DNA from 4 places in the Streptomyces sp. NPDC051041 genome. Region 2 is predicted to be linked to each of the others. Evidence: riboswitches for the same ligand, from Rfam matches in the RefSeq annotation. Region 2 holds a riboswitch; each other region holds the start of a gene.
What was found. A riboswitch is a leader RNA that binds a small molecule or an ion and turns the genes downstream of it on or off. The one in region 2 is predicted to bind cyclic di-AMP.
Positions count from the first base shown of each region.

Region 1: another riboswitch for cyclic di-AMP. It lies ahead of ACIBAI_RS24165 (M23 family metallopeptidase); the one in region 2 lies ahead of ACIBAI_RS12055 (transglycosylase family protein).
Region 3: another riboswitch for cyclic di-AMP. It lies ahead of ACIBAI_RS17955 (peptidoglycan DD-metalloendopeptidase family protein); the one in region 2 lies ahead of ACIBAI_RS12055 (transglycosylase family protein).
Region 4: another riboswitch for cyclic di-AMP. It lies ahead of ACIBAI_RS14570 (M23 family metallopeptidase); the one in region 2 lies ahead of ACIBAI_RS12055 (transglycosylase family protein).

Region 1 is NZ_JBITFM010000018.1:112,638-118,393, reverse strand. Features, by position in the region: gene ACIBAI_RS24175 (PrsW family intramembrane metalloprotease) at 1-278, shown strand, start outside; gene ACIBAI_RS24170 (aldo/keto reductase) at 286-1,230, opposite strand; gene ACIBAI_RS24165 (M23 family metallopeptidase) at 1,328-2,365, opposite strand; cyclic di-AMP (ydaO/yuaA leader) riboswitch at 2,378-2,535, opposite strand; tRNA gene ACIBAI_RS24160 (tRNA-Met) at 3,018-3,091, opposite strand; gene ACIBAI_RS24155 (dihydrofolate reductase family protein) at 3,409-4,539, opposite strand; tRNA gene ACIBAI_RS24150 (tRNA-Lys) at 5,008-5,080, opposite strand; gene ACIBAI_RS24145 (amino acid permease) at 5,233-5,756, opposite strand, start outside.
Region 2 is NZ_JBITFM010000005.1:306,788-312,543, forward strand. Features, by position in the region: gene ACIBAI_RS12040 (nucleoside triphosphate pyrophosphohydrolase) at 1-870, shown strand, start outside; gene ACIBAI_RS12045 (cytochrome P450) at 997-2,319, shown strand; gene ACIBAI_RS12050 (transglycosylase family protein) at 2,513-3,646, shown strand; cyclic di-AMP (ydaO/yuaA leader) riboswitch at 3,823-3,991, shown strand; gene ACIBAI_RS12055 (transglycosylase family protein) at 3,996-4,763, shown strand; gene eno (phosphopyruvate hydratase) at 5,123-5,756, shown strand, end outside.
Region 3 is NZ_JBITFM010000010.1:102,046-107,801, forward strand. Features, by position in the region: gene ACIBAI_RS17950 (alpha-galactosidase) at 1-1,343, shown strand, start outside; cyclic di-AMP (ydaO/yuaA leader) riboswitch at 1,649-1,813, shown strand; gene ACIBAI_RS17955 (peptidoglycan DD-metalloendopeptidase family protein) at 1,818-2,777, shown strand; gene ACIBAI_RS17960 (SGNH/GDSL hydrolase family protein) at 3,057-3,842, shown strand; gene ACIBAI_RS17965 (MBL fold metallo-hydrolase) at 4,249-5,475, shown strand; gene ACIBAI_RS17970 (hypothetical protein) at 5,623-5,756, opposite strand, start outside.
Region 4 is NZ_JBITFM010000007.1:108,100-113,855, forward strand. Features, by position in the region: gene ACIBAI_RS14565 (M16 family metallopeptidase) at 1-1,077, shown strand, start outside; cyclic di-AMP (ydaO/yuaA leader) riboswitch at 1,279-1,478, shown strand; gene ACIBAI_RS14570 (M23 family metallopeptidase) at 1,492-2,256, shown strand; gene ACIBAI_RS14575 (GntR family transcriptional regulator) at 2,518-3,213, shown strand; gene ACIBAI_RS14580 (HPr family phosphocarrier protein) at 3,428-3,709, opposite strand; gene ACIBAI_RS14585 (GNAT family N-acetyltransferase) at 3,886-5,756, shown strand, end outside.

The DNA.
Region 1 (5,756 bases), on a different contig from region 2:
AGTACGAGGCGTACGCGACGTCCCTGGCCTTCCTGCGGCACCGGGGGCGCCGTGGCCGCGCGGGCGCGGACTTCGTCGTACGGGAGCGGGAGCTGCTGGCCGAGCTGTGGCGGCGGCGGGACGTGGCGCGTCCCGCGCTGGACCACGCGGCGAGGGCGACGGCGCCTCCGGTGCGGGGGGCCGCGCCGCCGTGGCCGACGTACGGGTACGGGTACGGGTACGGCCACCCGGCGTATCCGTACGCCGGGTCCCGTCCGTACAACCCCTACCGCTCGTAGCGGTCGATCAGGCGGACGCCGCCGTCAGCCTCGCCAGTTCCTCCTGGGTGAGCCGCAGTTCGCCCACCCCCAGCAGCGCCGGGAGCTGCTCCACCGTGCGGGCCGAGGCGATCGGGGCCGCCACCGTCGGCTGGGCCGCCAGCCAGGCCAGGGCGACCGTGGCCACCGCCACCCCGTGGGCCTCGGCGGTCTCGTCCAGGGCCGCGAGGACCTTCCGGCCCCGCTCGGTCCGGAGGTGCTCCGCCGCGGCGCCCGCCCGCGGGCTGTCGACGTCGGCGCCGGGCCGGTACTTGCCGGTGAGGAAGCCGGACGCGAGGGCGTAGTAGGGGACGGCGGCCAGGCCGCTGCGCTCGGCGAGGTCCCGCAGCTCGCCCTCGTAGGTGTCGCGCGAGACCAGGTTGTAGTGCGGCTGGAGCGCCACGTACCGGGCGAGGCCCTCCCGGTCGGAGAACTCCAGCGAGGCCCGCAGCCGGTCGGCGGAGATGTTGGAGGCGGCGATGTACCGCACCTTGCCCGCCCTCACCAGCTCGTCGAGCGCGCCGATGATCTCCTCCACCGGCACCTCGGGCTTGTCGAAGTGGGTGTAGTAGAGGTCGATGTAGTCGGTGTCCAGGCGGCGCAGCGAGGCGTCGGCGGCGGCCTTGATGTTCGCGGCCGTCAGGCCCGGGTACTCCGGGTGCTGGCTGACCTTGGTGGCGATCACGACGTCCGACCGGTTGCCGCGCGCCTTGATCCACTTGCCGATGATGGTCTCGGACTCGCCGCCCCGGTTGCCCTCGACCCATGCCGAGTAGGAGTCGGCGGTGTCGACGAAGTTGCCGCCCGCGGCCGTGTAGGCGTCGAGGACGGCGAAGGAGGCGGCCTCGTCGGCGGTCCAGCCGAAGACGTTGCCGCCGAGGGAGAGCGGGAAGATTTCGAGGTCGGACGAGCCGAGTGTGCGCAGAACAGTCATGTCCTACGTCAACCCTCCCGGCGGACGATCGCATTCCGCATCGTCCGCCCCGGCACGTCCGAGACCTCGCCCGACCGCGCGCCCCGCGGCCCGGGGCTTACGGGTTCAGCCCCTTGCTCCGCAGCCAGGCCAGCGGGTCGATCCCGGAGCCGCCGCTCCCGGAGTGCACCTCCAGGTGGAGGTGGGCGCCGGTGACGTTGCCGGTGGCGCCCACGCGGCCGATGACGTCGCCGGTGGTGACCTTCTGGCCGACGCTGACGCTGATGGAGGACTGGTGGGCGTACCAGATCTCGGTTCCGTCGTCGAGGGTGAGCACCGTCTTGTAGCCGTAGGAGCCGTCCCAGCCGGCCGCGGTGATCGTGCCGCTGTGCACCGCCTTGATCAGCGTGCCCGTCGGCGCGGCGAAGTCGAGGCCGGTGTGGTAGCCGGAGGACCAGTAGGGACCGGCCTGCCCGAAGGTGGAGGTGAGGGTGTACGAGGAGGTGGGCAGCGCGTACTGCTTGGCCAGCGCGGCCAGCCGCTCCGCCTCGGCCTTCTTCCTCGCCTCCTCCTCCGCCTTCTTCTTCGCGGCGGCGGCCTTGGCCTCGGCCTCCTTCTCCGCCTCGGCGGCGGCCTCCGCGGCGGCCTTCGCGGCGGCGGCCTCGGCCTCGGCGGCGGCCTTGCTCGCGATCTGGTCCTGCTGCTGCTCGGCCTGCGCCATGATCCGGGCCCGCAGCGCCTCGCCGGCGTCGGAGGCGCCCTGCGGGGTGTCGGCGGAGTCGGCGCCGAGGGTGCTGAGGGGGGTGGAGGCCTCGGGGACCTCCTCCTGCTCGTCGTCGTCGGAGATCAGCGAGCCGACGGAGGGCAGGTCGGGCATGGAGATGGACACCGGGGGCTTGCCGGTGTTGGCGCTGGCCATGCCGCCCGCGCCGACGGCCGCGATGACGCCGACGCCGAGGACGGTGGAGCTGCGGGCGAGGCCGCCGCGCTGCTTGGCGACGCGGTGCCGGCCGCGTACCGGGCGGACGGACTCCTCGGTGGGGTTCCACTCCTCCCACGGGCCCTCGTCGGTGCGGGGGCCGCCGTAGCCGAAGACCTCGATGTCACGCTGGCCCGGCACGGGCGGGACTTGCGTAGCAGACCGGTTGGACGCCACGTGGGCGCGCTCCTTTCCTTCCGTCTCCGCCTACCGGGTTAGCTGACGGGTTCGGAGCGGGAAGGTCTCCTACGCGCGTATACCGACCGTGTCTCCACGGCGGCATCCGCTCGATTCACCCCAAGGTGGTGGTTCCCCGGTTCCCTCGCGGGATTCGGCGCGTGCGCACGGAGCCGCCTTCTGTGACGGCTGGGACGACCGCGCTGCGTTATCGAACGTTAATAGACGGGGGGTGCGGATTCCAAGCCGTTCCCCTTGATCGTTCAGGATTTCGTCAGGGAATTATCGCCCACGACCGGCGAAAACCGGGCGAGTTGACCGCACATCGGTAAACCTCTGAAGGGACCATCAGATCTGACGTTGTGTCAGTTGTTATGCGGAGGGCTGCCGCCCGGTCACGGGACGTGACAGCGGTCGAAGGCCTCCGCGGGACCGGCGGGCGCCCTGTCGTCCCTCCCGCCGCCCCGGAGTGCCGCGCCGCCCGGTTCCGCGTACGCCCGCCCGCCGGCCGGCCCGGTCCGTCCGGCCTTCCCGGCCGGGGCGCTCGCAGGGAGGGCCGTGAAGCCGGCCGGATGCTCGCGGGTCGGGCGGGCCGGACGGGTGAACGCGCCGAAGGCCGGGATCCTTGAGGATCCCGGCCTTCGGCCTTCAGTAGCGGGGACAGGATTTGAACCTGCGACCTCTGGGTTATGAGCCCAGCGAGCTACCGAGCTGCTCCACCCCGCGTCGTTGTGTCTCCAGTGTACGCCATGCGCAGGACAGGAAGCACACGCGTTCCCGGCCCCGCTTCCCACCAGCGGTTTCCGGCCGTCCGCCGGGGGCGGCCCGCGCGGGCCGGGGCTTCCGGACGAGGCGGGGGGGAAGGCGGTGCGCGGCACGTGCTCGAACCCGCCGTACGCGGTCGGCGGGCCGCCCCTCGTCCGGGCGCGCCGCCCGGCCTCCGCGGCCCGTGCCGGGGCGGCCCGGCCGTTCCGGCCGGTGTGCCGGGGCGGCGTGGCGGCCGGGCCGCCGGTCCCTCGGGGCGTGCCGCGGCCCGGCGGTCCTCAGCCCAGCAGGTGGCGGTTCGGGGCCTTGGCCCGGTCCTCGTACTCCGGGAGGACGAGGACCTGCGCGCCGTGCGCCGTCAGCACCCCGGTGCCGTCGGCGTCCGGGACGAACGTGTCCGGCTCCCGCCAGGCCGTGACCACCCGCCGTACCCCCGCGTCGAGGATCAGCCGGGCGCAGGGCGCGGGCCGGGACGCGCGGCGGGCGCAGGGCTCCAGGCTGGAGTACACCGTGGCGGTGGCGAGCCGCGGGTCCGTCGGGTCGAGCTTCGCCAGCGCGGCCTCCTCGGCGTGCGCCACCGCGTCCCCGCCCTCCCGCGAGTGGCCGCGGGCGAGTTCCGTGCCGTCGGCGGCCACGACGACCGCGCCGACGCTGAACGCCGTCCGCGACGGCGGGCACCGGTCGGCCAGTTCGCAGGCGAGCGCCAGCCAGTGCCGGTCGGCGGCGGACACCGTCGCGCCGGTGCCGGGCGCGGTGGGTTCGTAGCGCATGAGGACGACGTCCTCGATCCGCCGTGCCTCCACCAGCCGCAGGCGTCCGCGCTGGTAGGCGCCGGGCCCGAACAGCCGGGGCGCGTCCGGGTCGCCCACCAGCAGCGGGGCCAGCACCAGCTGGAGTTCGTCGGCGAGGCCCTGGGTGAGCAACTGGGTGTGGACCTGCCCGCCGCCCTCGGCCATGAGCCGCCGCACCCCGCGTTCGTCGTGCAGGTGGCTCAGCAGCCGCCGCCAGTCGAGTGCGGGGCCGAGCGGGACGACGTCGGCCGCGATGCCGAGCGCCCGGGCCCGTTCGGCGCCCTGATCGGTCGTGTAGAGGATCTTCTCGCCGCCGGTGTGCCAGAACTGCGCGGCCGGGTCGAGGTCGCCGGAGCCGCTGACGGCGACCTTGAGCGGGTGGGCGGGCCTGCCCTCGGCGACCCGGGCGGCGCGCCGCTCGGGCGAGTTGACCAGCAGGCGGGGGTTGTCGGCGCGGATCGTGCCGGCGCCGACCAGGATCGCGTCGACGGACGCCCGCACCTCGTCGACCCGGTCGAGGTCGGCCGGGCCGGACAGCAGCAGCCGCTCGGGGCCGGCGTCGTCGAGGTGGCCGTCGAGGGAGACGGCGGCGGACAGCAGGACGTACGGGTGGGGCATCGAGGCGCCCTCTCTCCTCTGTTCGGAACTCCGAGCGGACTTGCACCGGCGGTACGGCGGCCCGCCCCGGAAAGCGGCGCGCCGGGCGCGCGCCCCGCCGCCCGGCGCCCGGGGGACGCACCGGGCCGGCGGCTCCGGCGGGCGGCGGGCACGCCGCGCCTGCACCGCTCCATCCTCCCCGCCCGGTCCGGGGCGCCGGAACACCGGCCGCGGACGACCGGTCCCGCCGAACGGCCGGGGATCACCGCGGCCGTGACGTACGGGGCGGCGCGCCGGGCAGGACGGGCCGGGGCGGCGCGAGGATCGTCCGCCGGACCGGTGGGGCGGAGGCGCCCGGCGCAGCGGGCCGCGGGCGGCTGCCGGAGGGAGCGGCACGGCGGGCCGGCGCCCTGGCGGGCCGGCCGTCACCGCAGCGCCGGAACAAGCCGAGCCCCCACGTCAGCGGTGTGCGGCGTGGGGGCTCTCCGGTAGGCCCTGTGGGACTCGAACCCACAACCAATGGATTAAAAGTCCACTGCTCTGCCAATTGAGCTAAGGGCCCAGGCGATGTCGCCACCCCGAGCATAGCCGGATGCGGCCGTCTCTCCGATCGGGTATCGGAGACACGGCCGCGCCGGGCGGACGGAACAGGCCCGGACCGCCCGCCCCGAGGGCACGCGACGGGCCGCGGCGACGCCGGGCGGCCCGCCCCGCCTACGGGCCCGCCTCCCCGGCGGCCGCCGTCCGCCCCGCCTCCCGCGCCCGCGTCCGCTCGTGCTCCGGGTTGAGGAACCAGTGCCGCGCCGACGCCGCCCACCACGTGGCGGCGAAGCCGAGGACGACCAGGACGGCGACCGGCGCGTAGTTGAAGGTCTCCCGGGTGACCGGCGAGACCTGGGGCAGCATGAACAGGACCGTGATGACCCCGACCCAGGTCACCGCCACCACGCCGATCACCCGTGACCAGCGGCCCAGGTGCCACGGCCCCCGCTCGAACGCCGCTCCCCGGCGCAGCCGCAGCAGCGTCGGGACGGCGTAGGCGATGTAGAGGCCGATCACGGCGATGGACGTCACCGCCGCGTACGCCGTGACATTGATCAGGTAGGGCAGGCCCAGCACCAGCGCCCCGCCCGCCGCCAGCCACACCGCCGCCACCGGCGTGCGGGTGCGGGGGCTGACCGTGTGCCACACCGCGGAGAACGGCAGTGCCCCGTCCCGCGAGAAGGCGTAGATCATGC
Region 2 (5,756 bases):
GCGGACGGCGCCCACCCGCAGCTGCCGTACCTGCGCGAGGCGGGGATAGCCGTCGACGCGGCGTCCCCGACGGCCGAGGAACTGGTCGACGCCTGCGCGGGCGGCCGCACGGTGGTGGTCGTGGCGACCGGCGAGGGCGAGCCCGCCCTCACGGACGGCCTCGCCCGCCTCGCGGGCTCCGGCCGGGTCCGGATGCCGGAGCTGGAGCTGCTGCCCGCCTCCTACGACCTGCCGGGCGCCCGCCTGCTCGACCTCGTCCAGGTCATGGACCGCATCCGCGCAGAGTGCCCGTGGTCCTCCCGGCAGACCCACGAGGGCCTGGCGAAGTACGGCATCGAGGAGGCCTACGAACTCGTCGAGGCGATCGAGGACGGCGACCGCGACGAACTGCGCGAGGAACTCGGCGACGTCCTGCTCCAGGTCGTCTTCCACGCGCGCATCGCCGAGGAGGACCCGGACGCCCCCTTCTCCATCGACGACGTGGCCGGCGGCATCGTCGCCAAGCTCGTCCACCGCCATCCGCACGTCTTCGGGGACGCGACGGCCACGACCCCCGAGGAGGTCAAGGAGCACTGGCTGCGCACGAAGGCCGTCGAGAAGCAGCGCACCTCGGTCACCGAGGGCGTCCCCCTCGGCCAGCCCGGCCTGGCCCTCGCGGCCAAACTGGCCTCCCGGGTGCGCACCGCGGGCCTGGAGGTCCCCCTGCCCCACGTCGAGGGCATCGGCTACGAGCTGCTGGCCCTGGCGGTCCGCGCCGAGGCGGCGGGCGTGGACCCGGAGGCGGCCCTGCGGGCGGCGGCGCGGGCGTACCGCGACGCGATCAGGGAGCGGGAGGGGCGGACGGACAAGGAGCACGGCGACCCCAGCTGAGCCGGCCGTCCGCGGGCTGGAGGAGCGGACCCGGCCGCTGCCGGACGTCCGCGAGGCGCTGCGCGCGGTCCGCCGCGGGTCCGGCCGGCGCGCGGGGGACGCCGGCGGGCCGGTTACCGTCGAGGAGTGACCGACCAGCCCGTCCCCGACAGCGCCGCCCCCGAACCCCCCGCCCTCTTCACCTGGGAGTTCGCCGCCGACCCCTACCCCGCCTACGCCTGGCTGCGCGAACACGCCCCCGTGCACCGCACCAGGCTCCCCAGCGGGGTCGAGGCCTGGCTGGTCACCCGCTACGCCGACGCCAGGCAGGCCCTCGCCGACCAGCGGCTCAGCAAGAACCCCGCGCACCACGACGAGCCCGCCCACGCCAAGGGCAAGACGGGCATCCCCGGTGAGCGGAAGGCCGAGCTGATGACCCACCTGCTCAACATCGACCCGCCGGACCACACCCGGCTGCGCCGCCTGGTCAGCAAGGCCTTCACGCCCCGCCGCGTCGCCGAGTTCGCCCCCCGCGTGCAGGAACTCGCCGACCGCCTCATCGACCGGTTCGCCGGGAACGGCGAGGCCGACCTCATCCACGAGTTCGCCTTCCCCCTGCCCATCTACGCCATCTGCGACATGCTCGGCGTCCCCCGCGAGGACCAGGACGACTTCCGTGACTGGGCGGGCATGATGATCCGCCACCAGGGCGGCCCCCGGGGCGGGGTCGCCCGGTCGGTGAAGAAGATGCGCGGCTACCTCGCCGACCTCATCCATCGCAAACGCGAAGCCCTGCCCCCCGAGCCGGGTCCCGGGGAGGACCTCATCTCCGGTCTCATCCGCGCCTCCGACCACGGCGAGCACCTCACCGAGAACGAGGCCGCGGCGATGGCGTTCATCCTGCTGTTCGCCGGCTTCGAGACCACCGTGAACCTGATCGGCAACGGCACCTACGCCCTGCTCACCCACCCCGACCAGCGGGAGCTGCTGCAGAAGTCCCTCGCCGCGGGCGAATCCGGCCTGCTCGCCACCGGCGTCGAGGAACTCCTGCGCTACGACGGGCCCGTCGAACTCGCCACCTGGCGGTTCGCCACGCGGCCGCTCACCCTCGGCGGACAGGACATCGCCCCCGGCGACCCCGTCCTCGTCGTCCTCGCCGCCGCCGACCGGGACCCGGAGCGGTTCGCCGACCCCGACGTGCTCGACCTCGGCCGCCGGGACAACCAGCACCTCGGATACGGCCACGGCATCCACTACTGCCTCGGCGCCCCGCTCGCCCGCCTGGAGGGCCGGACCGCGCTCGCCACGCTCCTCACCCGCCTGCCCGACCTGCGGCTCGCGGTGGACCCGGCCGAACTGCGCTGGCGCGGCGGGCTCATCATGCGGGGCCTGCGCACGCTGCCGGTCGCCTTCACCCCCGTACGGCACGCCGGGCCGGCCACGGAGCCGGACGCGCCCGGCGGGCCGTGACCGACACGGCGTGACGGCGCGACGACCGCTGCGTGCCGGCGCAAACGTGACACGCTCTCAAGACTGTGATCTTCACGTGATCTGCGCGGCATGAACTTGTGACAAGCGATCTCCTGCGGATACGTTCACCCATCAGCGCGGCGCCGAGTGCGCTCCGCCGCGCCGTCCGTGCTGTCTCGGGAAAGGTCCCCGTATGCTCTCCGGGAACGGTCGTCACCGCCGCCCCCGCCAGGCTCCGGCCCTCGTCGTCGCCGCCGGAGTGACCGGCTCCGCCATCGCGATCCCGCTCCTCGGGGCCTCCGGCGCCAGCGCGGCCGACGGCGCGGCCTGGGACCGGGTCGCCGAGTGCGCGACCGGCGGCGCCTGGAGCGAGAACTCCGGCAACGGCTACTACGGCGGCCTGCAGTTGTCCCAGGAGGACTGGGAGAAGTACGGCGGTCTGGCGTACGCGGCCAGCGCCGACCAGGCCAGCCGGTCCCAGCAGATATCCGTCGCCGAGAAGATGCTCGCCGACCAGGGCATCGCCGCGTGGCCGACGTGCGGCCTGCTCGCCGGGCTCGTGGACGACCCGGCGTCCGCCGGCGCCGGCGCGGCGGACGGGAAGCCGGCCGGCGGGGACTCCGGCGGTTCCGCGGACTACGGGAACACGGCAGGGCCGACGAGCCCGGCGGAATCGGGAAGTCCGGCCGGTTCGGAGGGCCCGGCCGGCTCGGAAGACGCCGAAGGGGCGAAGGACTCCTCGGAGCAGTCCGGTTCGGGTGACTCGTCCGACTCGCCTGAAACATCCCATGAGGCGTCCCCCGAAACGTCTCCCGACTCCTCCTCTTCCTCCTCCTCGCCTTCGGTCCCGGCGTCCCCGTCCGCCGCTCCCGACGATGCGTCAAACGCGAAGGACGGATCCGCCGAGTCCGGGACATCCGCGGATGTCCGGGAAGATGGTGGTTCGCCCAGCGTCGCCCCCGAGAGTGACGAAGCGGACAACTCGGGACAGAGTGTGGGCACTTCCTACCTGGTCGACACCGGATCCGCCGGCACCGGCCGCCACCGCGGCCCCAGCGCCGACGAGGAGGCGGTCGAGGAGCGCGGGAGCGCCTCCTCCGGCCGGCACGCCTCCCGCGGCGACGACGCCGCGCGCGAGGACGTCGACGGCTCGTACACCGTCCGTTCCGGCGACACCCTCTGGACCATCGCCGACTCCCTTGACCTGCAAGGCGGATGGCGCGCCCTGTACGACGGCAACAGGGACGTCGTCGGCGCCGACCCGAACGCCATCGTCCCCGGTCAGACGCTCGAGATCGGGGCCGAACCGGGCGGAGGGCGACGCTAGTTGGCGTCGGGTTTCCCGCTGAATGTCGCATATAAGCGCAGTGAGAGATAGATCTCAGAAGCCCTGATCGTCTTTGAAATTCCGCGGTGCGCCTGCCTACGGTCGTGACCGCTCGCCACCGCGGGCCCCGGCTGCCGCAACGCCGAATCCTGCCAGCGGCCGCCCGGGAACAGTCGTCGCGTCAAGCGCCGTGGGCAGGAGCGGGGGAACCAAGGTAGGCGCCGGGACCGGCAGTTGAGGTCGGAACCGGCTAGGGGTGAAGCCGTGTCCCGCGAGGGACGCGGCCGGGCAACTCGACCGGCCCGAACCCGACAGCTCACCTCGCAGGCGTCGGTGAGGGGATCCAACCATGCTGTTTTCCGGCAAGGGCAAGCACCGCCGTCCGAACAAGGCCACCCGCGCCATCGCCATCGCCGGTGTGACCGGCGCAGCCGTCGCCGCCCCGCTGATGGCGTCCGGCACGGCCTCCGCTGCCACCGCCTCCGAGTGGGACGCCGTCGCCCAGTGCGAGTCCGGCGGCAACTGGTCCATCAACACCGGCAACGGCTACTACGGCGGTCTGCAGTTCTCCGCCTCCACCTGGGCCGCGTACGGCGGCACGGCGTACGCCGCCACCGCCGACCAGGCCACCAAGGCGCAGCAGATCGAGATCGCCGAGAAGGTCCTCGCGGGCCAGGGCAAGGGCGCCTGGCCGGTCTGCGGCAAGAACCTGTCGGGCGCCGCGTACACCGGCGGCTCCGCGTCGAGCGGTTCGTCCAGCGGTTCCTCCTCGAGCGGTTCGTCCAGCGGTGCCTCCTCGAACGGCTCGTCCAGCGGGGCCTCCGACGGCGCCTCGGGCGGCTCCTCGCAGAGCAGCGGGACCACCACCCGCTCCACCGAGCAGCCGGCCTCCCGCTCCGCCGAGCGCCCGGCCGCCCAGAAGACCGTCACCACCCCGACCGGCGAGAAGGTCAAGAAGGGCGACGGCGAGTACAAGGTCGTCGAGGGCGACACCCTCAGCTCGATCGCCGCGGAGCACGACGTCCGGGGCGGCTGGGCGAAGCTGTTCGAGCTGAACAAGGACATCGTCGAGGACGCCGACCTCATCTACCCGGGCCAGCAGCTGCACCTGAAGTAAGAGGCGGCTCCCGGACCCGCCGCAGCGCCCTCACATCCGGGTCCTCCGTCATGGAAGCCCCGTGAGGGCCGTCCCCCCGTCCCCACGGGCTCCCCGCCCCGGTGCGTGTTCCCCCGTACGCACCGGGGCGGGGCTTTTGCGCGGGATGGGGGCGTACGGGCGCGGGACGGGGAGACGGCCGCCCGTTGACCTCTTTGTTCCGTTGGGAAACAATTCACTCCCGGTTCCCCCGTGAAAGGGGTGACCGGCTGGCCGATCGCCCCGAGCCGGTTAGGCTCGTCTCGCAGAGCCACCACGGTTCACTCGCGGAGCCGTCACGGTCCTGCCAACCCGCGTCACATTCCAAGAAGGAGATGCTCGTGCCGTCCATCGACGTCGTCGTAGCCCGGGAAATCCTGGACTCCCGAGGCAACCCCACGGTCGAGGTCGAGGTCGGCCTCGACGACGGCAGCACGGGTCGTGCCGCCGTCCCGTCCGGCGCCTCCACGGGCGCCTTCGAGGCCATCGAGCTCCGCGACGGCGAATCGAGCCGCTACCAGGGCAAGGGCGTCGAGAAGGCCGTCCTGGCCGTCATCGAGCAGATCGGCCCGGAGCTGGTCGGCTACGACGCCACCGAGCAGCGCCTGATCGACCAGGCCATGTTCGACCTGGACGCCACCGACAACAAGGGCTCCCTCGGCGCCAACGCCATCCTCGGCGTCTCCCTGGCCGTCGCCCACGCCGCCTCCGAGGCCAGCGACCTGCCGCTGTTCCGCTACCTGGGCGGCCCCAACGCGCACCTGCTGCCGGTGCCGATGATGAACATCCTGAACGGCGGCGCGCACGCCGACTCCAACGTGGACATCCAGGAGTTCATGATCGCCCCGATCGGCGCGGAGTCCTTCTCCGAGGCCCTGCGCTGGGGCGCCGAGGTCTACCACACCCTGAAGAAGGTCCTGAAGTCCAAGGGCCTGTCCACCGGCCTCGGCGACGAGGGCGGCTTCGCCCCGAACC
Region 3 (5,756 bases), on a different contig from region 2:
GCCACGACGACTCCGGCCTGCTGCGGCTGGCCGCCGGGGAGACCTTCACCACACCCGTCTTCGCCGGCCTGTGGAGCGACGGCGGCTTCGGCGGCGCGAGCCGCGCCTGGCACGCCTACCAGCGCGCGTACGTCGTCCCGGACGCGGACCGGGACCGGCCGGTGCTGTACAACTCCTGGGAGGCCACCGGGTTCGACATCTCCGAGGAGCAGCAGCGGGCGCTCGCGCGGCGGGCCGCGGAGCTGGGCGTCGAACTGTTCGTGGTCGACGACGGCTGGTTCGGCGCGCGCACCGGAGACCGGGCCGGCCTCGGCGACTGGACGCCCAACCCCGAGCGCTTTCCCCGCGGCCTGGCCCCGCTCGCCGCGTACGTGCACGGCCTCGGCATGCGGTTCGGCATCTGGGTCGAGCCCGAGATGGTCAACCCGGACAGCGACCTGTACCGCGCCCACCCGGACTGGGTGCAGCACCAGAAGGGCCGCAGACGGACGGAGTTCCGCCATCAGCTCGTCCTCAACCTCGCCCGCGAGGACGTCCGGGAGTACCTGTGGGAGCAGCTCGACGGGCTCCTCTCCAGCGCCCCGATCGACTACGTCAAGTGGGACTTCAACCGCTGCTTCACCGACGCGGGCTGGCCCGGCGACCCGTACCCGCAGCGGCTGTGGGTCGACCATGTGCGCGCCCTGTACGCGCTGCTGGACCGGCTGCGGGCGGCCCACCCGGGGGTCGCCTTCGAGTCCTGCTCGGGCGGCGGCGGCCGGATCGACCTCGGCGTGCTCGCCCGCACCGACCAGGTGTGGACCTCGGACAACACCGACCCGCTCGACCGGCTCGCCATCCAGGAGGGCTTCAGCCAGATCCACCCGGCCCGCGTGATGGCCGCCTGGGTCACCGACAGCCCGAACGCCATGCTCAACGGCCGGAAGAGCTCCTTGCGGTTCCGGTTCGTGAGCGCCATGGCCGGGGTGCTCGGCATCGGCGGCGACCTCACGAAGTGGACCGGGGAGGAGCTCGCCGAGGCCCGGGAGTGGGTGAGCCGCTACAAGGAGATCCGGCCCCTGGTGCAGCGCGGGGAGCTCCACCGGCTCAGGCCGCCCCGGGGCGGCCTGAGTGCCGTGCAGTACGTGCTCGGCGACGAGACCGCCGTCCTCGCCTGGCTCCAGGCGCAGCACCACGGCGAGCCCGTCCCGGCGCTCCGGCTGCGTGGCCTCGACCCGACAGCGTCGTACGAATGCCGTGAAACGGGCGAAGTGCACCGGGGGGCGGTGCTGCTGCACCACGGTCTGCGGACCGGGTTGCGGGGCGACCTCGATGCGACGGTCATCCACTTGCGTCGCCTCTGACCCTTCTGTCCGGATTGATGCTTTTGTTGTAACTCCCCCTGTGCTGAGGGGAGCTGGAGCGGCGTCACGTGAGGAGCGTCATACCCGTGACCGTCCGTTGCCCGTCATGTTCACGTAATTCGCATGGTCCACAAGGGATTTCGGGAAAGGAAACGATGCCGAAATCGACGGAGGGTGACCGGGAATTCCAGTAGTGGATCAAGTTGATCCGCAATTCCGCGCAACCTTCGCTTGTCCCTGTGCGTCCTGGTCGCTTACGTTCGCCACCGATCCGGACGGACGCCGAATCCTGCCGCCGACCGGAGCCCGCACACCCACCCACCCGTGTACGGCAGGAGCGGGGGACCCACAGGTACGACTGCCTGTTCCGGTTCCCGGACCAGGCTTGGGGTAAAGCCGCGCCCCTCGGCGCGACCGGACATCTCCAGTCCGCACCCGACAGCTCACCTCGCAGGCGCCGGAGAGGAATGCGCCATGCCCGCGAAGGGTAAGCACCGCCGCAGCAAGACCCAGCGTTTCACCCGTTCCATCGCCGTCGCCGGAACCGGCGGCGCCGCGCTCGCCCTCCCGCTCCTGGGAGCCACGGGTGCCCACGCCGCGCCCGCCCAGTCCGTTCCGGAAAAGGCCGTCCAGTCCCTGCCGGCCGCCGGGAAGACGACCGCGGACAAGGACACGGGCACGCGGACCTACACCGTGAAGGCCGGCGACTACCTCTCGAAGATCGCCGACGAGGAGAACGTCAGCGGCGGCTGGAAGAAGCTGTACGCGGACAACCGCGAGGCCGTCGGCGACGACCCGTCGCTGATCCATCCCGGCCTGAAGCTCGCGCTCGGCAAGAAGGCCGCGACGAGCGCCGCCGAGTCCTCCTCCCGGTCGGAGTCCCCCGAGTCCTCCGCGGCGAAGCCGTCGGCGCAGCCCGCGCAGCCCTCCGAGTCCACGCAGTCCGCCTCGTCGAAGCCCTCGTCGGAGGCGTCCCCCGAGCAGGACGCGGCCGCCGGGCAGTCCGCCGGCACCACGAACGCCTCCAGCGGCTACACCCTCCCGGTGAGCGGCGCCGGCGTCGGCACCGCCTACCGCGTGGCCGGCAGCATGTGGTCCAGCGGCTACCACACCGGTGTCGACTTCGTCGTCCCGACCGGCACCTCCCTCAAGGCGGTGGCCGCGGGCACGGTCGTCTCCGCGGGCTGGGGCGGCGCGTACGGCAACCAGGTCGTCATCAAGCTCGACGACGGCCACTACGCCCAGTACGCCCACCTGTCCTCGCTCTCGGTCTCGACCGGTCAGACCGTGACCGCCGGTCAGCAGGTCGGCCTGTCCGGCGCGACCGGCAACGTGACCGGGCCGCACCTGCACTTCGAGATCCGCACCACGCCGAACTACGGCTCGGACGTGGACCCGGTGGCCTACCTCCGCTCGCACGGCGTCTCCATCTGACGCCGGCCGGCACCGCCTGCCCGACGAGCCGCCGAAGGCCGGACCCCGATCCCCGGGTCCGGCCTTCGGCCTTTCGGTCCCCGGGTCCGGCCGCCGCGCCCCGGAAGCAGCGGGTCCGGGGCGCCAACGCCCCTGGACGAAGCCCTATTCCGGAGTTGGCCAACACTTTAGGAGTGGCTTATCTCACCGACCGTCAACCCCTCCTTACGGTCGCGTAGGTCACATTCCGCGGTGAATCATGGTCATGTGGCAGACGATTCGAAGAGTGACAGCAGATCAGTGATCGGGTCGTACGTTGCGGTGGGGGACAGCTTCACCGAGGGCGTCGGCGACCCCGGCCCCGACGGGGCGTTCGTCGGCTGGGCCGACCGGCTCGCCGTGCTGCTCGCGGACCTCAGGCCGGAAGGCGACTTCACCTACACCAACCTCGCCGTACGCGGCAAACTGCTCGACCAGATCGTGGCGGACCAGGTGCCGCGGGCCGTCGAACTGGCACCGGACCTGGTCTCGTTCTGCGCGGGGGGCAACGACATCATCCGGCCCGGCACCGACCCGGACGACGTGGCCGAGCGCTTCGAACGAGCGGTCGCCGCGCTCACCGAGGCGGCCGGCACCGTCATGGTGACGACCGGCTTCGACACCCGCGGGGTGCCCGTGCTCAAGCATCTGCGGGGCAAGATCGCCACGTACAACGGGCACGTGCGGGCCATCGCCGACCGGTACGGCTGTCCGGTGCTCGACCTGTGGTCGCTCCGGAGCGTCCAGGACCGCAGGGCCTGGGACGCCGACCGGCTGCACCTGTCGCCCGAGGGGCACACGCGCGTGGCGCTGCGCGCCGGACAGGTCCTCGGCCTGGAGGTGCCGGCCGACCCGGAGCAGCCCTGGCCGCCGCTGCCGCCGCGCGGCACCCTGGAGATCCGCCGGGACGACGTGCAGTGGGCGCGCGACTACCTGGTGCCGTGGATCGGGCGCCGGCTGCGCGGGGAGTCGTCCGGGGACCGGGTGACGGCGAAGGGGCGGCTGGCGCTGGAGGACATCAGGATGCGGATCGCTTCGGTGGCCTGAGCCGGGGCTGAGCAGGGGCGGGGCGGCCCGGGGTCTCCCGGGCCCGTGACCCGCCCGCAGACCCCCGGCCCCGGGGCGCAGGACGCGCGGTCCGGCCTTCCAGGTCCTCACCGAGCGGAGACCTCCGGCTCCGGGGGCGGAGGACTCCCGGCCCGCGGCCGTTTCGGCGGGCCGTCGCGCGAGCCGTGTCGCCGGCCGGGCGCGGACGGTACGGCCCCGCGCCCGGCCGGCGCTGCCGCCCGGCGGGCCCGCCGGGGAAGCGGCCGCCGCGGCGCCTCGCGCGGGCGCCCTCACGGACACCGCGCGGGCGGCCCGGACGCGGCAGCGGCGGGAACGGCGAAGCGGACCGGCGGGCCGACGGGGGCGGCCATAATGGAGGGCCTGATCGACCCCACCTGGAGGTACCGTGGCCGGTTTCCGTTCCCTGAACTCGGGGGTCAGCGCGCTGCGGCCCGCGGCCTTCGGTGTGGACCCGAGCGGGGAGCGCATGGCGCGCATCCGCAGATCGCCCCACTTCGCGAACGGGGTGTTCCAGAACCCCGGCGGCCCCACCCGGACCCGGCCCTCCGGCTCGGGGAAGGACCTCGCGAAGGTCTACCTCGACCGGGAGGCGCGCGCCCGCCGCGCCCCGCGGGGCGCCGTCCCGGTGCACGCCACCACGCTCGCCGACATATCCCGGCCCCCCGCCACCGGGCTGCGCCTGACCTGGATGGGCCACTCCAGCGTGCTGGCGGAGATCGACGGGCGGCGGGTGCTGTTCGACCCCGTGTGGGGCGAGCGCTGTTCGCCGTTCGCCTTCGCCGGACCCCGCCGCCTGCACCCGGTTCCGGTGCCGCTCGCCGCGCTCGGCCCGGTCGACGTCGTCGTCATCTCGCACGACCACTACGACCACTTGGACATGCCCACGATCAAGGAGCTGGCCGGCACGGACACCCTCTTCGCCGTGCCGCTGGGGGTCGGCGCCCACCTCGAGCACTGGGGCGTCTCCGCCGGCCGGCTGCGCGAGCTGGACTGGCACGAGACGACGGAGGTCGGCGGCCTCACCCTGACCGCCACCCCGGCCCGCCACTTCTGCGGCCGCGGCCTGCGCAACACCCAGCACACGCTGTGGGCCTCCTGGGTCGTCGCCGGTGAGGAGCACCGGGTCTACCACAGTGGCGACACCGGGTACTTCGAGGGCTTCAAGGACATCGGCGCCGGGCACGGCCCGTTCGACGCCACGATGATCCAGATCGGCGCGTACAGCGAGTTCTGGCCCAAGGACCACACGGACTCCACGCCGCTGCCCGGGCCGTGGCCGGACATCCACATGACGCCCGCCCAGGGGGTGCGGGCCCACCTCGACCTGCAGGGGGGCGGTCCGGGCGGGGTGCTGCTGCCGATCCACTGGGGGACGTTCAACCTCGCGTCGCACCCCTGGGCCGAGCCGGGGGAGTGGACGCTGGCCGCGGCCGACGCGGTCGGACAGGCGGTCGCCGTCCCGGTCCCGGGCCGGCCCTTCGAGCCCGGCGGAGACCTCCCCACGCGCCCCTGGTGGCGGGAGGTGTCCCTGCCGCTGAACCGCAAGTGGCCCGTTCCGGAGACCACCCCGGAGACGTCCCGTGACGGCCTCGACCTCGTGGGCGAGAGCTGACCGCGGACGAACCGAGGCGCGTGCCGGCATCCCGGCGGCCCCGCCGGAAGCAGGGCGGAACTCCTTCTTCCCCGGGACCGCGCGGGGGCGGCACTCGACGGACGGCCCAGTGCCGCCCCCGCATCCCGCCCCCGCATCCCGCCGCCGTCAGCCCGTGGCGGCGACCGCCTGCGCCGACGAGTCGCGGATCGCGCAGTAGTACGCCGTCATGTCGGCGCCGCTGCCCCGGTAGCGCCAGGGCAGCGCGTTCACATGACCGTCCACGAGCCGGAACTGCTCGA
Region 4 (5,756 bases), on a different contig from region 2:
CACCCCGGCGTACGCCTGAGCCTGGAGGTGCCGGCCTCCCGCCTGGCCAAGGCGCTCGGGCTGGTCGCCGACGCCCTCAGGGCGCCCGCGTTCGCGGACGGCGAGGTGGAGCGGCTGGTGCGCAACCGGCTCGACGAGATCCCGCACGAGCTGGCCAACCCCGCCCGCCGGGCCGCCAAGGAGCTCTCCAGGGAGCTGTTCCCGGCGAGTTCGCGCATGTCGCGCCCGCGCCAGGGCACCGAGGAGACGGTCGCGAACATCGACTCCGCGGCCGTCCGCGCCTTCTACGAGAAGCACGTCCGCCCCGCCACGGCCACCGCCGTGGTCGTCGGCGACCTCACCGGCATCGACCTCGACGCGCTGCTCGGCGACACGCTCGGCGCGTGGACCGGCTCCCCGGCCGAGCCGCGGCCGGTGCCCCCGGTGATCGCCGACGACACCGGCCGGGTCGTCATCGTGGACCGCCCCGGCGCCGTCCAGACGCAGCTGCTGATCGGCCGCACCGGCCCGGACCGGCACGATGGCGTGTGGCCCGCGCAGGTGCTCGGCACGTACTGCCTCGGCGGCACCCTCACCTCCCGCCTGGACCGCGTCCTGCGCGAGGAGAAGGGCTACACCTACGGCGTGCGGGCGTTCGGGCAGGTCCTCAGGTCCTCCCCGGAGGGCACCGGCGCCGCGATGCTCGCCATCAGCGGCTCCGTGGACACCCCGAACACCGGGCCCGCCCTGCGGGACCTGTGGACGGTGCTGCGCACGCTCGCCGAGGAGGGGCTCACCGACGCCGAGCGCGACGTCGCCGTGCAGAACCTGGTGGGCGTGGCGCCGCTGAAGTACGAGACCGCGGCGGCCGTCGCCGCCACCCTGGCCGACCAGGTCGAGCAGCACCTGCCCGACGACTACCAGGCCGCGCTGTACCGCCGGCTCGCCGAGACCGGCACCGTGGAGGCCACCGCGGCGGTCGTGAACGCCTTCCCGGTGGACCGCCTGGTGACCGTCCTCGTCGGCGACGCGGCGCAGATCAAGGAGCCGGTGGAGGCCCTCGGCATCGGTGAGGTCACCGTGGTGTCCGCCGAGTAGCGGCACGCGCGCGCGGGAGCCCTGGCGGCGGATACGTCACCAGGGCTCCCTTATGTAGGGATATGTCCGGATCGGGGCGGAGGTTGCCTGTCCGGCCTGTGGGATGCGCTACAAAACCCGCGTCGTGTTTGGGGTTCGGAAGCCGGCGCGTTTAACGTCTTCCGGGCTGTCCGTCAGGCAGTGCGCCGCACCCGCGGCAGCGGGCAGCCATCGCCGAATCCCCGTACGGCGCGAGCCGGGGGAGCCGGGGACCCACCCTCCTCCCGCCGCCTCCGCGGCCGGAGGGGACCAGCAGTCCCCCCGGGGTGAATCGGGCGCCCGCGCGAACGCGAGGGGGCCCGTAGGAGACCTTCCTGCTCCGAACCCGTCAGCTAACCCGGCAGGCGAGAGGGAAGGAAAGGACCAGCGCACTTCATGGCGTTCACCCGCGCCACCGGGAGGCACCGCCGTTCCGGCCGGCCGCACCGCACCACCGCCCGCGCGGCGGGCGTCGCGGCCCTCACCACCACCGGCGTCATCGGCGCCGCCGCGGCCCCCGCCCTCGCCGCCGGGCCCGCCGCCGAGCAGACCGGCCTCACCCCCGTCCTCGCCCTCGGGGACTCCATGGCCGCCCAGATCGAGGCCCAGGCCGCCGCCCAGAAGCAGGCCGCCGAGGAGGCCGCCGCCGAGAAGCGGGCCGCCCAGATCGCGCGCAAGGAGGCGGCCGAGGCGGCGAAGAAGGCGCGCGAGGCCAAGGAGCGCGCCGCCCGCGAGGCCGAGCGCAAGCGTCTGGACACCTACGTGCCGCCCATCGCCGGCTCCTACGTCTCCACCGGCTACCGGGCCGGCGGCGCCGTCTGGTCCTCCGGCACCCACACCGGCGTCGACTTCCACGCGGCCGGCGGCACCCCCGTCCAGGCGGTCGGCGCCGGCACCGTCGTCGAGGCCGGCTGGGGCGGCGCGTACGGCAACCAGATCGTGATCAGGATGCACGACGGCACGTACACCCAGTACGGCCACCTGTCGTCCATCGGCGTCTCGGTGGGCCAGACGGTGCTCCCGGGCCAGCGGATCGGCCTGTCCGGCGCGACCGGCAACGTCACCGGGCCGCACCTGCACTTCGAGGCCCGCACGGCCGCCGGGTACGGCTCCGACATCGACCCGGTCGCCTACCTCCGCTCGCACGGCGTGGACCTCTGACGCCGCACGCCCCCGTGCACGGGGTCCGCCCCGCGCGCGAGGCCCGGCGCCGCACGCTCCCGTGGGCGTCCGGCGGCGGACGGTTGCGTCTCCCGCGGCCCCGGCTCCCCGAGCCGGGGCTTTCGGCGTTCCGTACGGCCGGATGTCCAAAAAATATCCATGATTTCCGGGCCGCCGTCGGAAATTCCGGCTCATTGCAATAGAGTCACGGAACACGCGTCCATCGTCGGCGTTTCACGGGGATTAAGGCGGAGGTCGGTCATGCGTATTCCGGCGCACTCGGTGTGCACGGCCATCCGGGACGACATCGTCGCGGGTGTCCACGAGCGCGGCAGCCGCCTCACCGAGGAAGTTCTCGCACGCCGCTACGGCGTCTCGCGCGTCCCCGTGCGCGAGGCCCTGCGCACCCTGGAGGCCGAGGGCTTCGTGGTGACCCGGCGGCACGCGGGCGCGTGCGTCGCGGAACCCACCGAGCAGGAGGCCGCCGACCTGCTGGAGATGCGCGGGCTCCTGGAGCCGCTCGGCGCCTCCCGGGCCGCCCAGCGGCGCACCGAGGCCCATCTGAAGGTGCTGCGCGGCCTGGTGAGGATCGGCCAGGAGCGCGCCCGCCGGGGCGGCGGCGAGGACCTGCGCTCCCTGGGCGGCTGGTTCCACGAGACGCTCGCCCAGGCTTCCGGCAGCCCCGCGCTGACCGCGACGCTGACCCAGCTGCGCCACAAGATCGCCTGGATGTACACCGTGCAGGCGCCCGCCGGCCCCGTGGAGACCTGGGCGGAGCACGGGGCGATCGTGGACGCCGTGGCGCGCGGCGACAGCGAACGCGCGCGGGCGCTGACGGCGCTGCACAACGAGCGCGCGGCCGCCGCGCACCGGCTGCGGTTCGCCCCGGGCGCGGACCGCCCGGAGCGTGTGAGGAATTCGCAACCTCCCGTAAACATGCCGAGCCTGCGGCATTAACAAGGAGGCCGTATACAAAGAGCAGGAAATCCGGGGGGATTTTTCCTGCTGCCCGGAAGTGGAAAATCAGAAGGGCTCGCCCGGTAATTCGGACGAGCCCTTCGGGGGTGTGGGACGGCGTCCCGGAATCGACGGCGTCCCCGCCGCCGACCGGAAATCCGACCGTGCGCGGCCGGCCCCGCGAAAACCGCGCCGGTTCAGCCGCGCAGGGGCGTCAGACGGTCTCGGGGAGCTCCTCCAGGCCCTCGGAGACCAGCTTCGCCAGCCGGTCCAGGGCGGCGTCGGCGCCCTCGGCGTCCGACGCGAGGACGATCTCCTCGCCGCCCTGGGCGCCCAGGCTCAGGACGGCCAGCATGGAGGCCGCGTTGACGGGGGTGCCGCCTGCCTTGGCGATCGTCACCGGGACGCCTGCGGCCGTGGCGGCTCGGACGAAGATGGAGGCGGGGCGGGCGTGGAGGCCCTCGGCCCAGCCGACGTTGACGCGGCGCTCAGCCATGTGTTGCTGCCCTTCGGTGTTCAGGGTTGTCTAGACCAGTTTCCCATATCGTGAAGCATGCCCGGAGGGACGCGCGTCCCTCCGGGGCGGCGTTCGGGCCGCGGCCTCGGCCCGAACCTCCGTCCCCCACAGCCTGCCCCGCGCCGTCGCCGGACGCGAGCCTTACGCTGGGGCCCATGCAGACCTCGCCGGACCGGCACGAGTACCCCGCCCACTGGGAGGCCGACGTGGTGCTGCGCGACGGCGGCACCGCGCGCATCCGCCCCATCACCGTCGACGACGCGGACCGGCTGGTCAGCTTCTACGAGCAGGTGTCGGACGAGTCGAAGTACTACCGCTTCTTCGCGCCCTACCCCCGCCTGTCCGCCAAGGACGTCCACCGCTTCACGCACCACGACTTCGTGGACCGGGTGGGACTCGCGGCCACGGTCGGCGGCGAGTTCATCGCCACCGTACGCTACGACCGGATCGGCGCCGACGGCGCGGCCGTGCCGGCCCCGGCCCACCCGTCCGCGGCCGGCCCCGCCCCGTCCGAGACGGCCGAGGTCGCCTTCCTGGTCCAGGACGCCCACCAGGGCCGCGGCGTCGCCTCCGCCCTCCTCGAACACATCGCCGCCGTCGCCCGGGAGCGCGGCATCCGCCGCTTCGCCGCCGAGGTGCTGCCCGCCAACACCAAGATGATCAAGGTGTTCACGGACGCCGGGTACACCCAGAAGCGCAGCTTCGAGGACGGCGTCGTCCGCCTGGAGCTCGACCTCGAACCGACCGGCCGCTCGCTGGCCGTGCAGTACGCGCGCGAGCAGCGCGCCGAGGCGCGGTCCGTGCAGCGGCTGCTGACGCCCGGCTCGGTCGCCGTCGTCGGGGCCGGCCGCACACCCGGCGGCGTGGGCCGCAGCATCCTCGGCAACATCCGGGACGCCGGTTTCACCGGCCGGCTGTACGCCGTCAACCGGGCCTTCCCCGAGGAGTGGAAGGAACTCGACGGGGTGCCCGCCCACCGCTCGGTGCGGGACATCGACGGGCCCGTCGACCTCGCGGTGGTCGCCGTCCCGGCCGAGCACGTCCCCGCGGTCGTCGCCGAGTGCGGCGAGCACGGCGTGCAGGGCCTCGTCGTGGTCTCCGCCGGGTACGCCGAGAGCGGCCCCGAGGGGCGCGAGCGCCAGCGCGCCCTGGTGCGGCACGCGCGCGCGTACGGCATGCGGATCATCGGGCCCAACGCCTTCGGGATCATCAACACCTCCCCGCGGGTGCGGCTCAACGCCTCCCTCGCCCCCGAGATGCCGCGCCCCGGACGCATCGGGCTGTTCGCCCAGTCCGGTGCCATCGGCATCGCCCTGCTGTCCCGGCTGCACCGGCGCGGGGGAGGGGTCACCGGCGTCACCGGCGTGTCGACCTTCGTCTCGTCCGGCAACCGGGCCGACGTGTCCGGCAACGACGTCCTCCAGTACTGGTACGACGACCCGGACACCGACGTCGTGCTGATGTACCTGGAGTCCATCGGCAACCCGCGCAAGTTCACCCGCCTCGCGCGGCGCACGGCGGCGGCGAAACCGCTGGTCGTCGTGCAGGGGGCGCGGCACGGCACCGCCCCCCAGGGCCACACCGTACGGGCGACGCGGCTGCCGCACGCCACCGTCTCCGCGCTGCTGCGGCAGGCCGGGGTGATCCGGGTGGACACCATCACCGAACTGGTGGACGCGGGCCTGCTGCTCGCCCGCCAGCCCCTGCCCGCCGGACCCCGGGTGGCGATCCTCGGCAACTCCGAGTCCCTCGGGCTGCTCACCTACGACGCCTGCCTCGCCGAGGGCCTGCGCCCCCACCCGCCGCTGGACCTGACCACGGCGGCCTCGGCGGCGGACTTCCGCGCGGCCCTCGCGCGCGCGCTCGCCGACGACGCCTGCGACGCGGTGGTCGTGACCGCGATCCCCGCGGTGGGGGAGGACCCGGCCCAGGACGCGGCGCTGGCGGAGGCCCTGCGGTCGGCCGCCGCCGCGGTCCCCGCCAAACCGGTCCTGGTCGTGCACGTGGAGCTAGGCGGGCTCGCCGA